One region of the Paenibacillus mesotrionivorans genome, then DNA from elsewhere that is predicted to be linked to it. Evidence: riboswitches for the same ligand, from Rfam matches in the RefSeq annotation. Region 1 holds a riboswitch; each other region holds the start of a gene.
What was found. Region 1 has a riboswitch for cyclic di-AMP ahead of ACI1P1_RS04580 (stalk domain-containing protein). Riboswitches for the same ligand answer to the same signal wherever they lie in the genome.
Positions count from the first base shown of each region.

Region 2: another riboswitch for cyclic di-AMP. It lies ahead of ACI1P1_RS25720 (C40 family peptidase); the one in region 1 lies ahead of ACI1P1_RS04580 (stalk domain-containing protein).
Region 3: another riboswitch for cyclic di-AMP. It lies ahead of ACI1P1_RS03300 (HAD family hydrolase); the one in region 1 lies ahead of ACI1P1_RS04580 (stalk domain-containing protein).

Region 1 is NZ_JBJURJ010000003.1:17,259-25,227, forward strand. Features, by position in the region: gene ACI1P1_RS04565 (response regulator transcription factor) at 1-152, shown strand, start outside; gene ACI1P1_RS04570 (methyl-accepting chemotaxis protein) at 292-1,971, opposite strand; gene serC (3-phosphoserine/phosphohydroxythreonine transaminase) at 2,128-3,210, opposite strand; gene ACI1P1_RS04580 (stalk domain-containing protein) at 3,486-4,322, opposite strand; cyclic di-AMP (ydaO/yuaA leader) riboswitch at 4,365-4,514, opposite strand; gene glnA (type I glutamate--ammonia ligase) at 4,649-6,073, opposite strand; gene aroF (3-deoxy-7-phosphoheptulonate synthase) at 6,334-7,392, opposite strand; gene ACI1P1_RS04595 (4-hydroxy-3-methylbut-2-enyl diphosphate reductase) at 7,634-7,969, opposite strand, start outside.
Region 2 is NZ_JBJURJ010000021.1:63,002-70,970, forward strand. Features, by position in the region: gene ACI1P1_RS25700 (hypothetical protein) at 1-312, opposite strand, end outside; gene ACI1P1_RS25705 (S1 family peptidase) at 351-989, opposite strand; gene ACI1P1_RS25710 (response regulator) at 1,238-2,422, opposite strand; gene ACI1P1_RS25715 (hybrid sensor histidine kinase/response regulator) at 2,426-5,506, opposite strand; cyclic di-AMP (ydaO/yuaA leader) riboswitch at 5,863-5,998, shown strand; gene ACI1P1_RS25720 (C40 family peptidase) at 6,003-6,488, shown strand; gene fabV (enoyl-ACP reductase FabV) at 6,678-7,856, shown strand.
Region 3 is NZ_JBJURJ010000002.1:192,073-200,041, reverse strand. Features, by position in the region: gene ACI1P1_RS03310 (AraC family transcriptional regulator) at 1-25, opposite strand, end outside; gene ACI1P1_RS03305 (cadherin-like beta sandwich domain-containing protein) at 335-4,420, shown strand; cyclic di-AMP (ydaO/yuaA leader) riboswitch at 4,650-4,792, shown strand; gene ACI1P1_RS03300 (HAD family hydrolase) at 4,982-5,716, shown strand; gene ACI1P1_RS03295 (CehA/McbA family metallohydrolase) at 5,801-7,273, opposite strand; gene ACI1P1_RS03290 (carbohydrate ABC transporter permease) at 7,285-7,969, opposite strand, start outside.

The DNA of each region.
Region 1 (7,969 bases):
ATTTTGTGGGGGATACCCGGATTGTGGACGTGCATATCAGCCATCTCCGGGATAAGATCGAGTCGGACGTGAAGAACCCCCAATATATTGTGACGGTGCGCAATGTGGGGTATAAGCTGCGCGAGCCGGTCCGGGAGGTGTCCACTTCATAAAAAAGGCTTTCGCATAAAAGCAGGCTGGCCGCTTCGAACGGCGCAGCCTGCTTGTTGTCTAAGCTTCCATAAATGGGGGCTCCCCCAAAAGTAACCGGAATTCGCAACAGAGCATCTCGTCACTTTTGGGGGATCGCGGTTACAGCTTAAACCGGGATACAGCCTGCTGCAGCTCCTCTGCCATGGTGTTCAAGGAGCCTGCGGAGGCCGTAATCTCCTGCATGGAGGCCAGCTGCTCCTCCGTAGTGGCTGCCACCTCCTGGATTTGTCTGCTGGATTGGCGGGCGATGCGGGAGGTTTCCTCTACGGAGGCCGCTACTTCCTGGGTTCCGGCGGACATCTCTTGGGCGGTTGCAGATACCTCTTCAATTTGGGTGACGACCCCAATGATAGCGGTGCGGATGCTGCCGAAGGCTTCTCCTGCCGATTCCACCACGGCCAGGCCCTCCCGGCTTTGCACCATGCCCTCCTGCATCCCCTTCACAGCAGCCGCCGTTTCCACTTGGACCTGGCGGATCAGCTCCGTGATCTGTCTGGCTGCCTCTTCGGATTGGATGGCCAGCTTCTTGACCTCGGATGCTACCACTACAAAGCCTCGGCCCTGCTCCCCTGCCCTTGCTGCTTCTATGGAGGCGTTCAGAGCAAGCAGGCTAGTCTGGGAAGCGATTCCCGACATTACCCCGATGATCTCGCCGATCTCCCCGGAGCGCTCTCCCAGCCGCTTCACACGCTCTGCTGCAAGGTTTGCCGACTGATAAACGGTATTCATCTGCCTGACGGCATGCTGAGCCGCCGCATTGCCCTCATCCGCCTGCTGTCTGGCATGGACGGTCACCTCATGCACCGCCGCAGACGACTCGGCGATACGGGTGATTCCTTGGCTCATTTCCTCCATGGCTCTGGCACTGTCCTCCGCGCCGCGGACCTGCTGCTCCGAACCGGCAGCCACCTCTTGGGCTGCATCCGTTATATGCTGGGTAGCCGCCGATGTCATCTCCGCATTGGCGCTCATCATCTTGGCACTGGCCACCAATTGTGCCGCACCCTCATCCACCTTGCCGATAATCCCGCGGAGCTGTCCCATCATATCCAGGAATGCTTCAGACAGCTCCTGGATTTCATCCTTGGTCCGCACCTCCAGCTTCTTAGGCTGGAGGTTGCCTGCGGCGATCTCTCTCGCTGCGGCTGTTATGCTGCGGATGGGCCGGGAGATGGCGTAGGCGATGAGGAACCCGATGGCCAGAGACAGCACAGTTGCGCCGATTCCTGCCCCCAACGCAAGCCGCTTGTCCCAAAGCACAGAGTCCTTCACCTCCTGCTGTTCCTCGGTCATAAGAGCCAATTGGTCGTTAGCCAGATTTTCCGCCAGGACGGCCAATTGAGTAGCCACCGGGAATACGCTGAATTCCGCCTCCCGCAGCCCCTTGTCCGCGGGCATCGCCAAGGCTGCATCCACCCGCTCCTTGTAATCCAGCGCCAGCCCCTTCAGCCGTTCGAAGCGCCCGGCATCCTCCTCCGAGGTGACGAAGGGAAGTGTTTCCTCCACCAGACTGATGACCCGCGTGTTAGCCTCCGCCATCCGTTCGATGGATGCAGGCGTCTGTGTCAGATAATATTCCCGGATATAGTCATTTTGCTGAAGACCTGCAGATTGAATCAACTGGGCGTGGGTCAGCACCTTCACCCGTTCATCCACCAATGCATGAAACCGTGATTCGACGTCACCCAAGGAACGGTAGAATAAGCCGATGACAATGACCATAAAACATGCTACTGCCAAAAAACCGCCGATTAACTTGCGTCCGATTGTAAGCTTCATTTGCGCATCAGCCCTCTGCCTTCAGCACCTTTGTCAGGTTTTTTGACATCATTTTACCTATGTTTGATAATTTATTCTGTGACAGATATCATAACATGCAAAAACCCGACAGGAACCGTCCTGTCGGGTTAGAAAAATTGCCATATATTCTACAAATTAGCCGTGGGTGCGTTTGAATTCGTCCAGCAGATCCACCAAAGCCTTGCAGCTTGCGTAAGGTACGGCGTTATAAGTGGAAGCGCGGAGATGGCCGACGCTGCGGTGGCCGCCCAGGCCTACGAAACCGTTCTTCTTGGCCAATGCAAGGAATTCCTTCTCCAGCTCTTCGGTTTGCAGCTTGAAGGTTACGTTCATAATGGAACGGCTGTCCTTCTGGGCCAAACCTTCATAGAAGCCGCCGCTGTTATCCAGCACATTGTAAATCAGGTCGGTCTTCTCGCGGTTCGCCTTCTCGACAGCTGCTACGCCGCCTTGCTCCTTGACCCACTTCAGCACCAGGTTAACCATATAAATGGAATATACCGGTGGTGTGTTGTACAGGGAGTTGTTCTTCAGATAAGTGCTGTAGCGGAGCATGGTGGGAATGGTCTTGGGTGCGTTGTTGAACAAATCTTCCTTAGCAACAACGATGGTGACGCCGGAAGGACCCAGGTTCTTCTGAGCACCGGCGTAGATCAGGGAGAACTTGGAGGCGTCGATGCGCCGGGACAGGATATCGCTGGACATATCCGATACCAGCGGAATGCTGCCTGTATCCGGGAACTCCTGGTATTGGGTGCCTGCAATGGTTTCATTGGAGGTCACGTGCAGATATGCCGCGTTCTCCGGGATTTCGATTTCGCTCAAAGCGGGAATATGTAGAACGCCTTCCTTGGAGCTGGCGGCGATATGGGTCTCTCCGATGAGTTTGGCTTCCTGGATGGCCTTCTCCGCCCAAGAGCCGGTCATAACATAGCTGCCTACCTTGCCTGCGGTGAGCAGGTTCATAGGAAGCATGGCGAACTGCGTGCTGGCACCGCCTTGCAGGAACAGTACCTTGTAGCCGGCAGGGAGCTCCAGTAGCTCAAGAAGCAGCTGTTGGGTCTCGTCGTTTACCGCTTCATACTCCTTGCTGCGGTGGGATACCTCCATGATGGACATGCCGATCCCTTTAAAATCAACAATCTCTTCCTGCGCCTTCTGCAATACTTCCAGCGGGAGCGCCGCAGGCCCTGCATTAAAATTATAGGCTCTAGTCATGAAATTCCACACCAACCCTTCACGTTTGTGTCTATGATAGCAAGATTCAATAGGTTCATCAAGTAGCTTTAAGCGCATTCACAGAAATTTTCTTTTATTCTTTACAGCGGTTATGAACCATATTTTTACATGATAAATATTTTTTATCGAAAGAATAAACAGCAGAATTCCAACGAGACATGTGAAGTTTTCTTCCATTCTTTTCTTGCTCCGCAGAGTAAAAAAGAAGCCATCCGGAGAATGGCTCCGAATGGCCTGTGTCTGGTGCTTCCGATTCAGGGAAGCAGATACACCTTCACCTGCTGGTAGCCGAACTTCTTCAGCTCCTCACGGGTTCCCGGCACAAAAAGATCGATCCGGTTCCCTTTAAGGGCATTGCCTGTGTCCGTAGCTTCCGCAAACATCCCGCCTACCGGCAGACCGTTAAAGTCATACCCTTCCACATACAGCTTGGTGCCCAGCGGGATAACGGATGGATCCACCGCGACAGTTCCCACTTTCAACGGATTGCCGAAATAGTCCACTGCCCCATATCCGCCGTTTTCCTTGGGATCGGCTGAGTATGCCGTGGCCGTAAATGTGGATACCAGCTTCATCCGCGGCGCATACCAGGCCGGCGCGTGATAGTTGCCGTCTTCATTAAGAATGGCGATAAAATTGCTGGAGTCCCACTGCACCCTAATTCCTTTTGCTTCCGAAATAAACCGCAAGGGCACATAAACCCTGCCGTCGCGCAGCACTGCTGCGGTGTCCATAGCCTCAGCTTTCCCATCCACCATGGCCATGGTTTTGCCTGTTTCCAGAGTCAGGGTTTTGCCTGCGTCATTCTTCAGCTGCACATTGATTTGTCCGTCGGACAGGCGGGACCAATCCACCTGATAGCCCAATTCCTCGCTTACAAAACGGACGGGCACCTGGGTACGTCCCTGGTCATCAATAAAGGGCTGGGCGTCGGGAAACTGAATCAACTCCGTATTGACCTGCACCTTGACAGAAAGCGTTTCCGCCAAAGGAGCGACCTCAGCATGCGCCGCGGGAGCCGCAAACGCACAGAGAGAAATTGCTGCAGCACTTATGCCTGCAACCCATTTCTTTTGGTTAAAGATTGGCATGGATGATGGACCTCCTGAGTATTTCATCCGCATAATGCCGGATGATTCTCTGCCTCCGAGGTTAGTTGACGGGTTCGGGAAGAAGGTTGCTCCCTAGGCGCCTGACAGCAGCGCGCATTCACCCCTGTAAATCATCCCCCGTACCGGTTGTTTATATGGAAGCGTCCATACCGGATTCGGCTCTATTTAGGCTACCATACCCGCCAAAGCTGCATCAACCCTCAAAATATTACAGTTGGATAATAAATCAGAATCCCCCCACCGCACCTTCAACAACAAAAAAACCCCCGGAGAACCGGGGGCTGCGATCAATAAGGGTAATGGAATTACACTCCGAAGTACAGGGAGTATTCGTGCGGGTGAACGCGGATGGCGACAGCCTTGGCTTCAGCACGCTTCAGTTCGATGAAGTTGGCGATGAAGTCTTCGGTGAAGACGCCGGACTCGGTCAAGAAGGAGTGGTTGGCTTCCAGAGCGTCCAGAGCTTCCTCCAGGGAGCCCGGTACACTGCGGATTTCCTTCTTCTCTTCGTCGGACAGCTCGTAGATGTTCTTGTCCAGCGGACCATAACCCAGAGCAGTCGGGTCGATCTTGTTCTTGATGCCGTCCAAACCGGCCAACAGCATAGCTGCGAAAGCCAGGTACGGGTTTGCAGTGGAGTCCGGAGTACGGAACTCGATGCGACAGCCCTTCGGAGTTACGGCAGCGATCGGGATACGTACAGCCGCGGAACGGTTACCCTTGGAGAATACCAGGTTAACCGGTGCTTCATAACCCGGAACCAGACGCTTGAAGGAGTTGGTGGACGGGTTGGTCAATGCGATCAGAGACGGTGCATGGTGCAGGATACCGCCGATGTAATAGATCGCCATTTGGCTCAGGTTGGCGTATGCGCCTTTTTCGTAGAACAGCGGGTTGCCGTCGTTGAAAATGGATTGATGCACGTGCATGCCGCTGCCGTTGTCGCCGAAAAGCGGCTTCGGCATGAAGGTTGCAACCTTGCCGTATTGGCGGGCAACGTTTTGCACAATATATTTATACTTTTGCAGGTTGTCGGCAGTTTTGGTCAGGGTGCTGAAGCGGAAGTTGATTTCGCCTTGGCCGGCAGTGGCAACTTCGTGGTGATGACGCTCGATGCGCAGGCCAGCTTCTTGCAGAAGACGGCACATTTCGGAGCGGATATCCTGTTGGGTATCAGTAGGAGCTACCGGGAAATAACCGCCCTTAACGCCGGTTTTGAAGGCCAGGTTGCCGCCTTCTTCCTTGCGGCCGGTGTTCCATGCAGCTTCTTCGGAGTCCACTTCATAGAAGGACTTGTTCATGCCGCTTTCGTAGCGTACATCGTCAAAGATAAAGAACTCGGATTCAGGAGCAAAATAAGCGTCTGTTCCCAGTCCGGTGGTTTTCAGGTATTCTTCGGCCTTCACAGCGATGCTGCGGGGGTCGCGGTCATAACGGACTCCGTCAGGAGTATAAATGTCGCAAAGCAGAACCAGTGTAGGATGTGCAGTGAACGGATCAACAAAGGCAGAGTCCGTGTCCGGCATCATTACCATGTCGGATTCTTCGATTCCCCGGAAGCCGGTGATGGAGGAACCGTCGAAAGCAACACCAGTTTCGAAGGTTTCAGCCTCTACTTCTACAGCGGGAACAGACAAGTGATGGGATTTGCCGCCAATGTCAGTAAACCGAAAATCAACCCATTCAATACCCTTTTCCTTAATGGTATCCAGCACTTTTTGAACAGACATGGATAATTACCCTCCCTAATTCCGAACATTCACCGTTAAAATGGCGATCATTGTTCAATTTTTTACTCAACTTGCCATTATTATAAAGCCTTCATTTTTGGTCGTCAATACTTATGTAAGGTATTTTTTTGGGTCGTGTTAGGATTGTTTACACCCTCTGAATAAATGTTCACAAATTCACCATGAAAAGGCCTATCCCACTGGAGATCCAGGGAAATAAGCCTTTTCCTTCATTAATAAGGAATTTCAAAATCCGAATATTACTTCTTCCAAGAGCCTGCGAGAATCGGTTCCTTGCGGGTATTCAGGGTTTTCCCGCAGAGGGGCGCCAGCTTCTCCAGATCAGCCAGCAGATCGGAGAATTGATCCGGGAACAGGGATTGCACGCCATCGCCGGTCATCGAGTTGTCCGGGTCCGTATGCATCTCGATAATCAATCCGTCGCAGCCTGCGGCTACGGATGCCTTGGTCATCGGGACCACCAGCTCTCTGCGGCCTGTGCCGTGGCTGGGGTCGGAAATCACCGGAAGGTGGGACAAGGACTTCAGCACGGGGATGGCTGCCAAGTCAAGTGTGTTCCGGGTGTACGATTCGAAGGTGCGGATGCCGCGTTCGCACAGCATAACATTGGGGTTGCCGCCGGCCAGGATGTATTCCGCCGCATTCAGGAATTCGTCATAGGTAGAGCTGAAGCCACGCTTCAACAGAACAGGAGTCTGGATGGTACCCAGCTTGCGCAGAAGGTCAAAATTCTGCATGTTCCGGGTGCCCACTTGGAGAATATCCGCGTATTCGGCGCAAATATCCACGTATTCCGGAGTCATAACCTCAGTGATAGTCAAGAGGCCATGCTTCTCGCCGGCATCCTTCATCCATTTGAGTCCCTCTGTACCAATCCCTTGGAAGCTGTAAGGGCCTGTGCGGGGCTTGAAGGCGCCGCCGCGGAGAACCTGGCCGCCCGCCAGCTTCACCAGACGGGCGATTTCGTCGATCTGCTCAGGAGTTTCCACCGCGCAGGGGCCGCCCATAATCACCAGCTCGCTGCCGCCGATTTCCACTCCCTTAATCTTAATGACAGTATCGGCAGGATGGAATTCCCGGCTGGCCATCTTGTAGGACTTGGAGATGCGGACAACCTGTTCCACACCTGACATCTGACGGAGATGCTCAGCCAGCTGCGAATCGAATTTCCCGACAATACCGATAACGGTGCGATCCTCTCCCATGGAAACATGAGCGCTTAATCCGTGCTTCTCTATATAACGGACGATTTCATTAATCCGTTCTTGGCTGGTTTTATTCGAAGTGACTACGATCATCCCTGGCACTCTCCCTTAGCTATTGTTTCGCTTCAACGCTTGTGCGCTTCTTCGCTTTTAATCATTAAAGCAAATATAGACTATTCTAACCGTCGCGTCAAGCCTTTTTTCTGGAAAAACGTCTCCGAAAGGCAAATTCGCCTTCCGGAGACGCGTCATGTAAGGTTTTGAGCACTTCCGGGGCTCCCCCAAAAGTAATCGGAATTTACCCCCAGAGCTTGGCTTCACTTTTTGGGGACCGTTACGACTTCTGCCGCACCGCATGGATCAGCTTTTTCATATTGACGGTCCGCTTGATTTCCCAGGTGGCCGGATCATTGCGGTCGAACTGCTCCAGATATGAAATTACCTCTTTGGTGATGGGTGTGGGGGTAGAAGCCCCCGAGGAAACAGCCACCTTATCGATGCTTTTCAGCCATTCCGGATCAAGCTCTCCCAGATCTGCGATCCGGTAAGCCTTCACACCGGCAATCTCCTCGGACACCTGTGCCAGCCGGTTGGAGTTATTGCTGTGCGGATCCCCCACCACGATGGTCAGCTCCGCTTCCTTGGCCTGCTCCGCTACCGCCTCCTGGCG
Region 2 (7,969 bases), on a different contig from region 1:
TTCAAACGTAACGGATGCCTTATCATCAGATGTCATTGTACCGTTAGCTTGAATTTTAATATCCTTATCCTGCTCCGTCTGAATGAAGCCGGGGGAGCTGGCGAATCCGGTACCATTGACATTAAAATTACGGAAAGCATTTTCGGCCTCCACACTTCTATTGCCAACAACAGTGCCATCCAGCGTAACGGTTATATCCTCCGGCCCCTTCCCATAGGCGGTATCAGGCGCCCACACCGGGAGCATAGAGACGATCATGCACAGGATCAATAAAGCTGATGTCCATTTGGATACGTACTTGTTTTTTACCACGAACAGATTCTCCCCCTCGTAACAACTTCATTAGCCATTTACTTCACAACCCCCGCCGCATCCTCAGCGCTCACAGCCAAATGAATGCCGCTCATGGTGCGCAGCGAGCCGGACAGAATGCCTGCCGCATAGCCGTACTCATCTAATAACGGACCGCCGGACATGCCGTTGACCAACTCCGCCGAAACCAGCAGCCGGTCCCTTCCGTTGATGGAGGCGCGGGGTGTATTGACGATTCCTTCTGTGATGATCTTCGTTCCCTTCATCGGAAACCCGATGGCAAACACCTTCCCGCCATGCTTCATCTGCCCCGTGCGCAGCGGGATAAACGGATATGTACGCTGTACTCCGGCATTGTCCGCCGGCTGCTCCAGCTTCAATACTGCCGTATCGGCGGCTTCGTTCCGGGCTGTTACCCGGCCTATGACAGTAGACTGGTCATCCATTACACATTCCACCTGCTCTGCTTCCTCCACCACATGGTAGGCAGTCAGCGCCGTGCCGTCCGGACGAATCATAAATCCGGTGCCCACATCCTTCAGCGTTCCGTCCTCACGGAGCACCCTTACATAGAAAACAGCCTCCTCTACATGAGAATAGAGCTCCTCCGCATGATAACGGGGAGGGGAATCCGCTTGAGAAACGGAAAAGCCGTTTATCGCCAACAACAAGGCCATAAGTATTGCAAACAGTAGGCTGCCCTTTCGCCACACTTCGTCACCACTCTCCGTTCTGCGACTTTTGTCGCTATGAATAACTATTATTATAGAGTAGGCTTCTCTCAAAATTCTCTCAAAAGTCCGTTTCCTCTCGAGCGGCTAGTTCTTACGACTCACATCCGATTTTCGAGGAAAAACCCGCGAAAACAGCTATTAAATGCCAAAAACACCTTGCAGCGCTCAGGCCGCAAGGTGAATTTTTACTTTTATTTTTTTTGGCGGGGCTGGGAAATTTTCGACATTTCCATGTACATCTTCGCTTTTTTACTGATCTCCGCGGGGACCTCCATCCCCATCTCCTTGCGGTACTGCATCTCGAACAGGTTGAAGTGCCGGGTGATCCGCTCCCGCTTGCCTGCGGCTGCATAGACCTCCATCAGAAGCAGGTGAAGCTCCTCCTCCAATGGATAAAAGGAGAGGCATGACAGGAGCCGCTGCTCGGCCTTGCTCCATTCCCCTTGCGCCATATACCGTTCGGCCAGCCGGCAGCCAAGGGCTCTGTATTGTTTACCGCAGCTTTCCTCCAGCTGGACCTTCCACATGTAATCCTTGTGCCCCAGCAGCGGGCCGCGGTACAGGGCAAACAATGCCTCCAGCCGCTCCGGCTCTGCCTGCTTCTTATGGCCCAACCCGGATATACCCTGCAGAAACTCCAGCAGATCATAGCGGGTATCCTGGGTTTTCAGCAGATAGCCGTCACCGGTTTTCACCACATCCATACCAATGTCCTGCTCCTTGATCAGCTTTTTCAGCCGGTACACGGTGTTGTGCAGATTGTGAATGGCCCGTTCCTCATTCATTTCGGGCCACAGAAGATCCATCAGCTTCCACTTGCTGATGTCCTGATCGGGCCAGCACAGCAGATAGGCGAACAGCTCCTCCGTTTTCCGGGTAGGCCAGCGCACCAATTCACCCTCGGGACTCCGCACCTCGAAGCTGCCCAGGCAATGGATGGAGGCCTTAAGAACAGGCTCGGGAGGTGCTGATGCGCCCGGACTTCCCGTCCGGTCGGCCTCCTTCAGCAGGCGGGTGGTAATCCGGTCGATAGCGCTGGTCATCACCGGCTTCAATATATAATCGAAGGCAAATACCCGGAACGCCTCCAGGGCGTATTCCTTATACGCGGTGGTGAAGACGATGCGTGTGCCCTCGCAGCATTCGTTCAGCCTTTGGGCCAGCTCAATCCCGGATAGCTTGGGCATCTCCACATCCAGGAAGGCGATGTCCGGCTTAAGCTCCGGCAGCTTCTCCAATGCCTCCAGCGGATTGTTGAAGGCGCCGATAATCCGGCAGTGCGGGTTGCGGCCCACAACCACCTTCATCAGCTCCAGAATGGGCTTTTCATCCTCCACAATGACTACCGTGAACATTCCCTTCTCCCCCTCTCCCACGTTTTATTCCTCCTCATCCCGCGGCAGCCGCATAACGATCCTGGTGCCCCTGCCCGGCTCGGAGGCAATCTGCAGGGAGGCGCCGGGAATGGATTCCAGGCGGCGCCGGATATTGAGAATCCCGATGCCGACACCGTCGCCCGGTCTGCCTGCTCCCGTAATCCGGACGAGAACCTCCTGCGGGATGCCGGTGCCGTCGTCCTCAACGGTTACGCGCACACCTCCCTCATCCTTCTCCACCGTCAGGCTTACGGTCCCCCTGCCGTCCTGGTCGAAGAAGCCGTGCCGGATGGCATTTTCCACGAAGGGCTGGATGCAAAGGGACGGGATCGGAAATTCCTCCAGCTCTTTTTCCACATGGCTGACAAACTCGAACCGGTCGTCGAAGCGGGCGCGCTCAATGTCCACATAGGCCTCGATCAGCTCCAGCTCCCGGCTTAACGGCACCAGCAGCTCATGGCTGTCCACATCCAGAATATACCGCAGATACTGGCTGAGACGGGAGAGCAGATAAGCCGCCCTTTCCCCGTCGGTATAACAGAACGAGATGACACCGCTTAACGCATTGTACAGAAAATGCGGCTTGATCTGCGCCTGATGGAACGCCAGCTCATTGCGGATGGCCTCCTGGAAGGAGGATTTCATAGACAGCAGTGTCTGGATCCGGGCCAGCATGGTTTCCCCCTCGAAGGGTTTGGTCACATAATCGTTGGCGCCTGCAGCCAGGCCCAACGCAACATCCTGGGAACGGTCCTTGGCCGTTGCGAACAGAATGGGCAGCGAAAGGATCGAATGCTGCTCCCGGAGCATCCGGCACAGCTCGATGCCGGACATCTCGGGCATCATCACATCCAGAATAATCAGATCAATGTCCGGATGCCGGGCAATTTGAGCCAAGGCTTCCTTGGCGGACAAGGCGGAGAGCAGATTGTAGGGATAACGGCGCAGAATATTCAGTAAGGTATAAATATTGGAGGGTTCGTCATCCACGATCAGAATGGTCTCTTTGTACTCCCCCAGAACCTCCAATGGCTCCAGGAGGGCATTGGAATGGCGGCGCGGGAACTCTCCGCTTCCGTCCTCCGCGGAAGAAGCCGCAGCCTGCTCCACCGGCAGGCCGATCATCATCCGGGTGCCCTTGCCCGGCTCGGACCAGTCGATATCCAGGGAGCCATTCATCCCTTCAGCCAGCTTGCGGCAGATGTACAGACCCACTCCCATTCCGGAGTACCCTTCTGCGGGCAAATCATAACCGAAGGGATCCTCTTTCTTCAGCAGCCTCCGCTGTTTGTCCGGTGCAATCCCTGCCCCCGTATCCTCTACGGCGATCAAGGCTGCATCCCCCGTTACCGTACTGCTCAACGTGATACTTCCCGTTACCGTATACTTGATGGCATTATGCACCAGATTGTACAGCACCTGACGAAGGCGGTTCTCATCTGCCTGCACCCAAAGCGCAGCGGAGATTTCATTTTGCAGCACGACTTTTTTGCCGGCCAGCTCAAACTGCAGAATGTCCAGCACCATCTTCGCCACCGACCGGACGTTAACGGAGGTAATCTGCATCTTCATCTCCCCGTGACGCAGCCGTGTAACGTCGATTAAGTCCTGCATCAGCATCGACAGCTTGACGGAGATATCCTTTACCAGCCACAGGTCCTGCTGCTGCTTGGGGGAGAGTGCCTTCTCCCCCTCGTCCAGAAGGTGGGAGGTAATATTCATAATGGCGTTGAGCGGCGTGCGGATTTCATGGGAGGTCATAATCAGGAACTCATCCTTGGCCTGATTGGATGCTTCCAGCTGGCCAGTCAGCTTCTTGGTTTCCTCCATGGTACGGGCAAAACGGAACGCCAGCAGAATGTTCATCAGAATCGTGAAGATGAGCGCTCCCAGCTTGCCGATAAAATCCGAGGACATCATGCTTTCCTTCGCCAGCGAGTCCGCCACCAGATAAATCAAGAGACACGCCACAGCCGCAATAAACAGCAGCAGCTCCTTGCTTTCATAGCTTCCCTTCTGCCGCTGGGCATACAGCCTGGCCATTCCCAGCACCATATAAAACTCCACAAATGCCAGATAAAACATCACATAAAGCTTGATATCATTAAAAGCATGGTAAGGAATAACCGGTATGGTGGCAACGCATATCACCAGTGGCAAGATCAGAAGGGTTTGTGTCCGTTTGGACATCATCTTGCTGTTCAGAGAGCTGAAGAGCAGCACCGCTACCAGAGCAGAAAGGATAATCGTGATGTCCAGAAGCTTATAGATGAAGTCAAAGGGAATCTCAGGCAGCAGCCGCTGGGCAATTTTCTCGTCCTGCATAGTCTGCCCAATGGCGATCAGCACCAAGAACAGCCCGCAATACAGGTAGCTCCGGTCCTCCCGCCGGGGCAGATACTGCAGAAGCTGGTGGATGCCCACCAACGTGAAAATCATCACGCAGGCCAGATCCCCGCCCAGACTCAGCGCCGTCTGAATGATCACATCCTTTTGGGCCCCGAACAAGATCGGTCTGGCAACTCCCCCATTAAAGAACACATGGTTAGAAACCTGAATCACAATCTCAATTTCGCCTTGATCCGATGAAAAAAACACCGTATAAGGCGTATTTCCCGGACGGTGCTCCTCCCGCGTATAAGCAGGGGTTCCGCTTTCGCCCTCCAGCTTTCCGTTAATATAGAGCTTATGGGCCATACGGATGTTGGTAATTTTAATGCCGTAGATGGTCTCCTCATTAGGCACCAGCACCTTAAGCCGGTAGGTGCCCGAACCCTTAGCATGGACACCGCCGTTCTCATGTTTACCCCGCCAGGTCCAGGGGGTCTCCAGATAGATGGTTTCCCCCGGCTGGCCCAGCATAGGGTCTCCCGGCTCCAGCAGCTTGTCCGGAACAAACTCCCATTCCCCGCTCAGCTGAGCCATCCCGCGCTCCGGAAGGCCAATTCCCCGCAGGTCAAGAACACCCTGCTGCGCCGGAGGTGCACCATTGTTCTCCACTAACCCTGTATATAACAACGTAACCAGCAGCATAAACGCCACCGTAACTGAGGTGATTCCAATCCATTTGCCCGCCGATTTCATGATGACGCCCCTCTATAAATAAAAAAATCCGTCCGATTATATCATACGATAACAAGCTCACAAGAAACTCACAAGGGCAATATCTAACAATTTTCGACTTTCACAAAATAGATAGTAGTACACGGGACATATCCATAAAGCACAAGTACAGGACTATAATCAGGTGAACCGGAAGTTTGGCGTATTGTAGGAAGAGGTAAACGGAGGTTTTCCGGCAGGTTCGACAAGAACTGGTTGGAAATACCTGGTTCTTTTGTCCATTCAATGAACTTTCCGGAACATCTGAAGAAATTCTTATCTTTTTTTAAAGAGAAGGGGAGGAATTTGACTCTGCGGGGAGAATACTTAGACTTGGAAAAAATAACATGCCGAATTCCCGTTTACGGGAAACGGGGGAACCACTCTGGGTGAATTGGTCTCGATGTACAGGGACCATAGGGAACCTTCAACCGAACCCTCCAGCTAACCTCGCAGGCACCAGGAAGGGGTTTACCTGTTGTTTTCATTCTTTAAAAAGTCTGTTGTCGCACTCGTCGCTGCCGTCATGCTGCTCAGTTTCTCGGCAGGCACCGCCTCGGCTGCCACCCCGTTGAACGAGCAGATCGACGCCCTTATTGGAACCCCTTACAAATCCGGGGGAACTTCCACGAAGGGTTTCGATTGTTCGGGCTTCACCCAGTACCTGTTCGCCCAATTCAATTTTGAATTGTCCCGCAGCTCCGTTTCCCAGAATGAAGAAGGCTACTGGATCCCTAAATCCGACCTTCGTCCCGGGGATTTGGTGTTCTTCAACACCAGCGGTAAAGGCATTTCGCATGTGGGTGTCTACATCGGCGACGGAATGTTTGCCCATTCCGCCAGTGATGAGGGCGTAACCAAGAGCAGCCTGGATGAATCCTACTACAAGAAACGCTATGTTTCGGCCCGTCGCGTGCTGTGGGAAGAGCTCTATACCCAGATGACCTCTGAACCCGCAGCGTAACGTTGATTACCTCACACCTTCTAGCAAACCCTGCCGTGATTCATCTCCGGCGGGGTTTGTTTTCTTTTTACCCCCAAAGCCAGAAGATGAAACACCTCGTTTTAGTACCTGGTCTTGAAAAACCTCCGGTTAACATATATGATGAAGAACAAGGAATACCACATGATTTCAGGGAGGAACTCCTGCCATATGATCATTAAACCGAAAATACGCGGCTTTATCTGCACCACCGCCCATCCGGAAGGCTGCGCCGAAAGTGTGCGGCGCCAAATCGCTGCCGTACAGGCCAGAAAGCCTGTGACAGGAGCCAAAAAAGTGCTGGTCATCGGAGCATCCACCGGCTATGGCCTGGCGTCACGAATCGCCGCCGCCTTCGGTATGGGCGCCGATACCATCGGGCTTTTCTTCGAACGCCCGGCAACGGACGACCGCACAGCCACCGCAGGCTGGTACAACACGGCTGCCTTCGAGAAGGCTGCCCGTGAAGCGGGCCTGGTAGCGGAGAGCCTGAACGGCGATGCCTTCTCCCAGGCCATTAAGGAAGAGGCTGTCCGTCTAATCCGGGAGAAGCTGGGCAAGGTGGATATGGTGGTCTACAGCGTTGCCGCCCCCCGCAGAACCGATCCTGTCACCGGAGAGGTGTACGGCTCTGTGCTGAAGCCCATCGGGCAATCGTTCTCCAACAAATCAGTGAATGTGCAGAACGGCGTGGTCAATGAAGTTACGATGGAGCCTGCCAGCGACGAGGAAATCCGGCAAACCATCAAGGTGATGGGCGGAGAGGACTGGATCCTGTGGATGCAGCTGCTGGCCCAAGAAGGCCTGGTGGCCGACAATGTGATTACACTCGCCTATTCCTATATCGGACCGGAGGTCACCCACGCCATTTATAAGGAAGGAACCATCGGACGGGCCAAGGAGGATCTGGAGGTGGCGGCGCGCCAAATCACAGCGGAGCTTGCTCCTTATGGCGGGCGTGCTTATGTTTCCGTAAATAAGGCGCTGGTTACCCAAGCCAGCTCGGCTATACCCGTGGTTCCCCTGTACATCTCCCTTCTGTACAAACAAATGAAGGCCCAGGGAACCCATGAGGGCTGCATCGAACAGATGGCCCGGATGATGGAGCGGATCTACGGAGCCGGGGGAGAGGTTGTCACCGACGCCGAAGGCCGCATCCGTATGGATGACTGGGAGATGGACGAGGGCATCCAAGCCGAGGTAAACAAGGCATGGTCGGCCATCACTACCGAAACCTTGCCCGAGCTGGGAGATCTGGAAGGATACCGTCAGGACTTCCTGCAGCTCTTCGGCTTCGGCTTCGACAACGTGGATTATGAGGCGGATGTCAATCCGAATGTGCAGCTTTAAAGCCAATTAACCGCATAGCTATATGGGCGCAAACGCCCCCGCTTGTCCTCGAGGCAGGTGCGGGGCGTTTTTTGGCATCTCAAAAAATCCGTTGGCCGAATTCTTTTCCCATG
Region 3 (7,969 bases), on a different contig from region 1:
GCGGATTGATCTCCTTGTAGTCCATAAAAGTCTCCGTTTTCGAAAAAAATACAAAGGACTTATTATCTATCCATGGAGCTTATTATAAGGATTATATATATTGTTATCAATAGCCAATCGCTTGCAGCAAAGAGATTGTCAGAGTGGCAGAGAGAGGAAGATCGGTCTCCACCGTCTGTGACAAACTGCTGAGCTAAGTCGAGGGCTTATATTCGTTTATCTAATTTGAATGCGCTTTCGGAATTTGTCGTAAAACATCAAAGGGGGGGATTAAAACAACATCATTGTCGGTGCAGTTGTACAAAATTCCGAATCGAGAAGGAGTAAGCCGAAGATGAACAGTGAAAAACTTCTAACCAACGTCTCCCGTATGCTTGCCGTTATCATGCTGTTCTCCTTATTGGCATTTGCCCCTGTTCCGGCCTCAGCGTCCCAGGCTGGCCAAACTGACGGCGGATCCAGTGTGACTCAAGCTGTGTACAACTCTGTGTCTACATCGGTATATGCTGCTGTGTATGCCGAAGAGGATCCTTATTTCCGGCTGGACCCGGGTCCTGGCCAAATGCCTGTAAAGGTTACCGAACCCACCAATGTCTGGGCCGCGAGAACCCCGCTGGACAACCGTGTTCCCGCCGATTTTGCCGGCGGCACCTTCAAAATGATCCCGTATCCTTTTGCAGATTCCAAAGGCAAGGGGGACGTACTCCAGATCAATTACGCCCATAACGGAAAGAGCACGTTTGGCGGAATAAGTCTCGAATCTCCGTTATCCCCGGCTGTAAATATCCCGGCGGGTTCAACAATTGAGTTTGACGTGTACTATCCCAAAAGTGCGCAAGGCAAATTTATGAGGTGGAGAATCAGAGCCGGCAGCTCTACCGTTGATGCCTATCTGAGGGATTATCAATACAACAACCTTAACCCGGACTGGGTAGGAAGCTATAACAGCGAAACCTGGTTGAAGGCGCACCACAGCATCACCGCCTCAACCGGCAGTTCCTCCAGCTTCGTTCTCGAGCTTCACGGCGAGAACGCCCGCCCCGTGGAAACAGGCATGCTTCTTGTGGCCAATATCCAAATCTCGACACCCGATCCCAACGGTATTCCGCTTCCCAACGTAGTCAACAAGGAAAACCAGAGTGCGGTAGCCCCCTTAAAGAGCCTATATAACAGGGAAAACGGCCTGTTTATGGTCGGCGCCATCGGAACCGGCACCGTAACGGGCGCCAGAGCCAACCATTACGAAATCTTTGTTGACGGCAACAATCTCAAGGCCGATGGAACCCATCCCCGCGGCCCAAGCTGGCTGAAGAATGCTGCCGGTGAACCTATGAACGGCGCAGCCACCACCCCGGGTTTAGCTGAATACAGCTTCCCGACCGGCTCTTATCAGGCAATCAGAGATTCCGGAACGCCGGGACAGTACAAGTCCCATGGTCATGTATTGGCATGGTACAACCAGGCTCCAGGATGGATGACGCAAATTATTCCCGCGAACCTTCCCTCCGGGTATACCGGCACAACCAAATTCTACGGACTTGGCAATGGCGTGACAACCACGGTTAAGGTAGACAAGGAAATGGCCAGAAGAGTCCAGTTTAACCATACGATGTATGTGATGCGGCATTTCTTGACCACAGATGCAAAGTATGGCTCCAGCGTATCCCGCGGAATCATTCCCTTCAATTCCTGGGACGTGCTTAATGAAGAGGTTCACGAAAGCCGCCACAGCGAGCTCATTCCTACGGATGCAAACAACTGGAGAAACAGCCTTAAACACACCAACTGGCTTGCTGCCATGTCAGATAACCGGATTGATGGCGATGTCAAGGACCATTACATTTACCTGCTCTTCAAAAATGCCCACATTGCGGCCCCCAATGCCCGGATGGCGGCGGCTTACAAAGCCAACTACGAGAACCTTCCCGAGTATATGAAGCTCGATGGGCATGACACGGACGGCAGCATTGACGCTTATATCGTTGACACTCCTCCGAAGCTGACCTACAACGATTACGGGCTGGCGTCCCGCAGCAAAGCGAGAACCGTATACAACATGGTTCTCGAACTGAACACCGCATGGCTCTCCGATCCGCTGTATGACGGAAGGCCTCTTATCGAAGACATCGGTATCCAGGGGCATGATGCGGTTGGAAAAACTCTTGCCAGCGATAACCAATATGCTATGGCCCTCTATGCCTCTCTCGTTGACCGGGGCCTTCTGTCCGGCATTTCCTACTCCGAGCTTGACCTTAAGATTCCGACGGACGCTCCCGGCGGCGGCGCCACTGCTCCCGCAGTGCTTAATGTCAAACAGTCTGACGCCCTTGGTTATGAGTACGCGTTATTGTACAAACTGTTCACCAAATTCGCCCCGTATATCGACCATATCATCAGTTGGGGCGTAGCCGGTTCAGGGTGGCAAGGAAGCTATGTGCTGTTTGACGGTCAGAACAATGCCAATGCCGGTTACTATGGCGCCATGGACCCGGACCGGTTCATTCAGGGGCATTCCTACCTGGATAGCTTCTTCGAGGGTGAATACGGGAAGCTCCAGAACAGCTATGGGATTGATCTTGGCGATCTTGGAATCTATACACCCGCTAATACAATTGCGGATCTCAGCGGCTTGACACTGAGTGCGGGCACACTTGATCCGGCATTCGATGCGGCGACCACCGAGTATGAGGTAGCATTGAAGGATGCTGCCAGCATTCAAGTAACACCGGAGGCAAAAAACAGCAAGGCAACCATAAAGATAAACGGTACGGCAGTGGAAAGCGGAACGGCCTCCGCCGTCATAGACACACCGGCAGGTGAGACCTTGATTACAGTCAAAGTCACTGCGCAGAACGGGAGTACGGAGAAGATTTATACGATCAAGGTGACCAACACCAAAACGCCCGCACCGGTAAAATCCTCTAACGCGAATCTCAGCGGGTTGACGCTGAGCGCTGGGACACTTGATCCGGCATTTGCCGCAGCAACCATCCAGTATAGTGTTTCCCTGCAGGATTCGACGGGCGTGAAGGTGACTGCCACAGCCGCAGATAACAAGGCAACCATTAAAATGGACGGCACGGTTGTCCCCAGTAGCACAGCCTCCGGCACCATATCTCTGACACCGGGTGCAGCAACGGATGTTAAGGTAGAGGTAACCGCTGAGGACGGTACGGTAAAGATATACACCATAAAAGTAACAAACGGCAAAACAGATTCTCCTTCCTCTTCCGACAGTGAAACATCGTCTTCACCAACACCTACGCCTGCCGCTTCGGTTGTTTCAGGGCAGAAGGTAACTGTGAAGACGACTGTGGAGAATGGAATCGTATCTGTTGCGGCACCTGATTTGGAAAAAGTAAAGGAGTTCCTGGCGAAGAATGTGACATTGGAGATCCCTGCAGCCCAAGGAGTGAATGCCTACGCCGTAGGGTTGCCTGCTGCGGCGCTGATAAGTGGAACCAAGGAACACAAGCTCACGCTGTCCACGGAGTTGGGCAAGGTTGTCATCCCTGGTAACCTGCTGGCCGGCACAACGGCAAGCAGCGGCAAGGAAGTGGCACTGAAAATTGGCAAAGGCGACAAGTCCAAGCTCGCGCCGGAAGTGAAGGCTGCCCTTGGCGATAGACCGGTCATACAGCTTACCCTTGCGGTGGACGGAAAAGAGACGGCCTGGAGCAACCCAAGCGCACCTGTAACTGTATCCGTGCCTTACAAGCCAACTGCGGATGAATTGAAGAATCCGGAAATGATTGTGGTTTGGAGCATGGACGGAAACGGAAATGTGACTACAATACCGAGCGGACGCTACGACTCCAAAACTGGTATGGTAACCTTCAAAACCACTCATTTCAACGGCTACGCGGTAGCATACGTGTCCAAGACATTCACAGATCTCGGGACGGTGGCATGGGCTAAGAGTGCGGTCGAAGTGCTTGCGTCCAAGGATATTCTCAAGACAGAGGGGAGTGTATTCCATCCGGCAGCCGATATCACCAGGGCGGACTTCCTGTATTCCCTTGTTCGGGCACTTGGATTGACTGCAAAGACAAACGGCAATTTCAGCGATGTTCAGGAAAATGCTTATTATTATCAAGAGGTTGCCATTGCCAAAGCGCTAGGCATTACGAACGGCATTGACAACGACAAATTCGGCAGCGATATCAAGATCACCCGGCAGGACATGATGGTATTGACAGAAAGAGCCTTGAAGCTGGAGAAGAAGCTGAATCAGCAGGGGGCAGCAGCGGATCTGGAGAAATTCGCCGACAAGTCCGAGGTGGCTTCCTATGCGGTGAGCAGCGTAGCGGCCATGATTAAGGAAGGGCTGATCGAAGGCGGCGATAACAAAGTCAATCCGACTGGAAACACAACCAGAGCAGAAGCCGCGGTTATCCTCTACAGGCTGTACAACAAGTAAACTCTCATAAGGATGATGAGAACCGCGCCAGCTAGTGTTGGCGCGGTTTTACATGCAATTGGCCGGGTTGAGGCTCTAACGACCAATCGTATATGAAAAACCGAGTACAAATGGCTGAACAGAGGCCCAAGTGACCAATCGTATATGAAAAACCGAGTACAATCCGCCCACCGGGATCCGCGGCAATCCAGGCAATAAAATATTTGACTTTTCAGTTTTTTTGAAGTAGCATAAAACTACGCTTAATTTCCGGGGTAACATACCGGAAAGCGGGGGAACCATTCTTTTGGGGCGAATCATGCAGTTATTGCGTGTAGGGATGCCATCTGCCCGAGTCCGTCAGCTAACCTCGTCAGCATGGAGATGGGTCATTACTTTGCTTATACAAGTAGAGTCGGGCCCTTGTTTGAAGGGCTCTTTTTGTTGTTTTTCCAATGCCCGAATTCCAGCTGGCTTACCATGTTTGTTCCTGACGGATCTATCCCGCTCCCCCATCATGCCGGAGGCAGGCCTGTTGATGCGAAGGTGTGAATCAATTGAAGCAGGAAGGGAGGAGAGACGATGATCAAAGCGGTCATATTTAACTTTGGAGGGACTGTTCTGGATACGGAAACCCCCCGTTACGAAAGCTTCCTGGAAGCTTACCGCGAGCAGGGTGCGGAGCTGGACTGGTCCTTGTATGCGCAGTGCATCGGCACAGGCTTCCAAAGCTTCAACCCTTACGAGGATTTACTTGGCCGGATGCAACTCCCGGTGCAGTTGAATGCCTTCCGGGAGTCGATCCGCAGCCGGTGTGCCGAACTCACGGAACAAGAAGAGCTCCGGCCAGGGGTAATGGATGCCCTGGTGCGCGCCAAAGCCATGGGTCTTAAGATCGGCCTGGTGTCCGCCGCACCGCGGCGGGAGATCGATCCCCACCTCCAGAAGTGGGGGATTGCCTCTTATTTTGACTGTATCCGGACCGTGGATGACGCCACCCGGGTGGCTCCGGACCCGGAGCTGTACCAGCAAGCCTTGCGGATGCTGGGGGTACGACCCCGGCAGACGGCGGCCATCGAGGACTCTCCGGCAGGAGCGGAGGCAGCCATGCAAGCCGGTTTGTACACGGTTGTTGTCCCCAACGCCACAACCGCTGTGATGAAGTTCGGCCCCTGCCATGAGCGGCTGGCTTCTCTGGATCAGCTGGAACTTCCGGAGCTCTTAGACAGGCTTCATGCCGCCAAGGCTGTGGTCTGTGAGCCCGCAGTATTATGGAACCGGGTTATGCCCGTGGAACAGGAAGCGGAGGTCAGCTGAAGCGGAATGATGAAAAAAGCCATATGAAAGGCCGGCTCTGGTGAAGAATCCAGGACCGGCCTTTTTGGCCTGCGGAAGCATATGCTATTGGGCTGAAAGGTAGATCGGGTTGGTCATGGCAATCATCGACAGTCCGCCGGCTTCCTCCGCATACCGCCACAGCTCCGCCCGGTAAAACAGGCGGTTATGGGAAACCAGCTTCAGCAGGGTGCCATTGTTCCCGCCTAGGCCGGCCACATCACCGGATCCTTTGCCAGGTCCGGTTCTGATCCAATCGGATGCTCCATTTCCATCTCCATTGCCGTCCCCAGCCCCGCCGTCCAGTATCCGTTCCTCCTCCAAGCCATTGGCGGAGTAAACCCGCAGCACATCGCCGCGGAGGAGTCCGCCCGAAGCCTGTACATCCAGCCACATCCCCTCTGCAAGAGCGGCAGGGACCACGTCACCCATTCCCCATTGCCCGATGGAGATGGTCAACCGCGGCCCCTCCGGGGAATGGGACAGGGTAACCCGCCCGCGGTCTACTGCGCGGAGTATGGCATCAACCGAACGCCCGTGGGCAAAAATCCAATTGCACGGAGATCCATGGCGGATATACGGGTGGGGCCGGTGAAAATCGCTGCCGCCGACAGCGGTAAGTCTCCGTCCAGCTTCCAGTTGCTCCTGCCACCACACCAGCGTCCTGAGGTTATCCTCCCGCCACGGGCCGTTCCAAACCTCCACCCAGTCATGGGGCACATCAAAGCCCCACGTCCATCCGCAATTGCTGCAATGGGGATGATTCAGCGAAATATAAGCGCCGCGTTCTTTAGCGGAGGTCAACAATTGGATCGTATCCTCCGGGTGAAGAGAACGGAAATCGCTGATAGGAGCTTCCAGCCCATAGAGGTTGCAATGCCCGGAGAGGGTGGTCAGCTCCATAGCCGGGATCAGGGTCAGATCCGTTTCTAGCCGGTGGCGGGCCAGATTCTGACTTGCGGTATTGTGGTCCGTTAAGGCGAGAAAATCCAGTCCTGCCTGCTCCGCCAGCTTAATGGCCTCCGGCAGGGAATAGTGCCCGTCGCTATGGTTGGTATGGGCATGCAGCTCGCCCTTCAGCCAGCGGCCTGGCGCTTCGGCAAGCTGCACCTCAAGAATGACGCGGCAGCCGGCGGCGGGAATCCGGTAAGCACCCAGCAGGACCTTCCATTCGCCTGCAGTCACCTCTCCCGGCAAATAACCCGGTGTCGCCTCCTCCGGCCCGATTTCGAAGAAGCTGCGGGCGCCGCCGCTCCACCCTCTCATCCCGGCGGAATCCCGGATACCTAAATCCACAATGGTGGTTTTGGGGGAGGGAAGGCGGATGCCAAACCTGTTGGCCGAGGGTTTAGCCGCCGTTGCCGGAGAGACAACGTTTGTGTCTGGTGCGCTGCGGATTTTCGGAGGAGCATCACCCGCCAAATACTCCACCTTCATGGATACCGAAAGGCGCTCCACATGCTCCGGCACCGTAAAGGGCACCTCGATATATGTTTTTTCCTCATGGGACATGATGTCCCGGATAAGCTCCAGCCGCATGGGCCCGCCTCCTATTCCTTGGTTGCCCCCGCGATGATTCCCTGCACAAAGAACCGCTGGACAAACGGATAAATGATAACTAACGGCAATAAGGCAATCACAATGCCTGCCATTCGCACATTTTTGGTGATCAGAAAATTGCTGGAGGTGGAGGAGGTGTCAATGATCAACGCCTTCAGGGCCACCTGCAGCGTATATTTGGCCGGATCGCTCAGAAACAGCACGGCCGGTGTGAAATGGTTCCATTTGCCCACAAATTCGAACAGGGTGATGGTTGCCAGCCCCGCCGCGGACAAGGGGACATATAAGGTTAAGAATATGCGCAGCTCTCCGGCCCCGTCAAGCCTGGCGGATTCCCCCAGCTCCCACGGCACCGCCCCGAAGAAGCTGCGCATCAGAAGAATGCTGAAGCCTGACAAAATGCCGTTAATGACCAGCGCCGACAGAGAATTAAGCAGCCCCAGCTCCTTGTTCACAATGTACACGGGGATCATGATGGTTTCGAAGGGGACCATCATCGTCAGCATAATAAATCCCGTCAAGAACTTTCGTCCCGGCAACCCGCGTTGGATCAGGACGTACCCGGCCAGGGCGCACAGACAGACATGGCCCACAGTTCCCCACAGAGTGACGAGGGTATTGTTCCAGAAGGGACGGCCCAGCTGGATTTTGTTCCACACGGTGGAATAGCCCTCC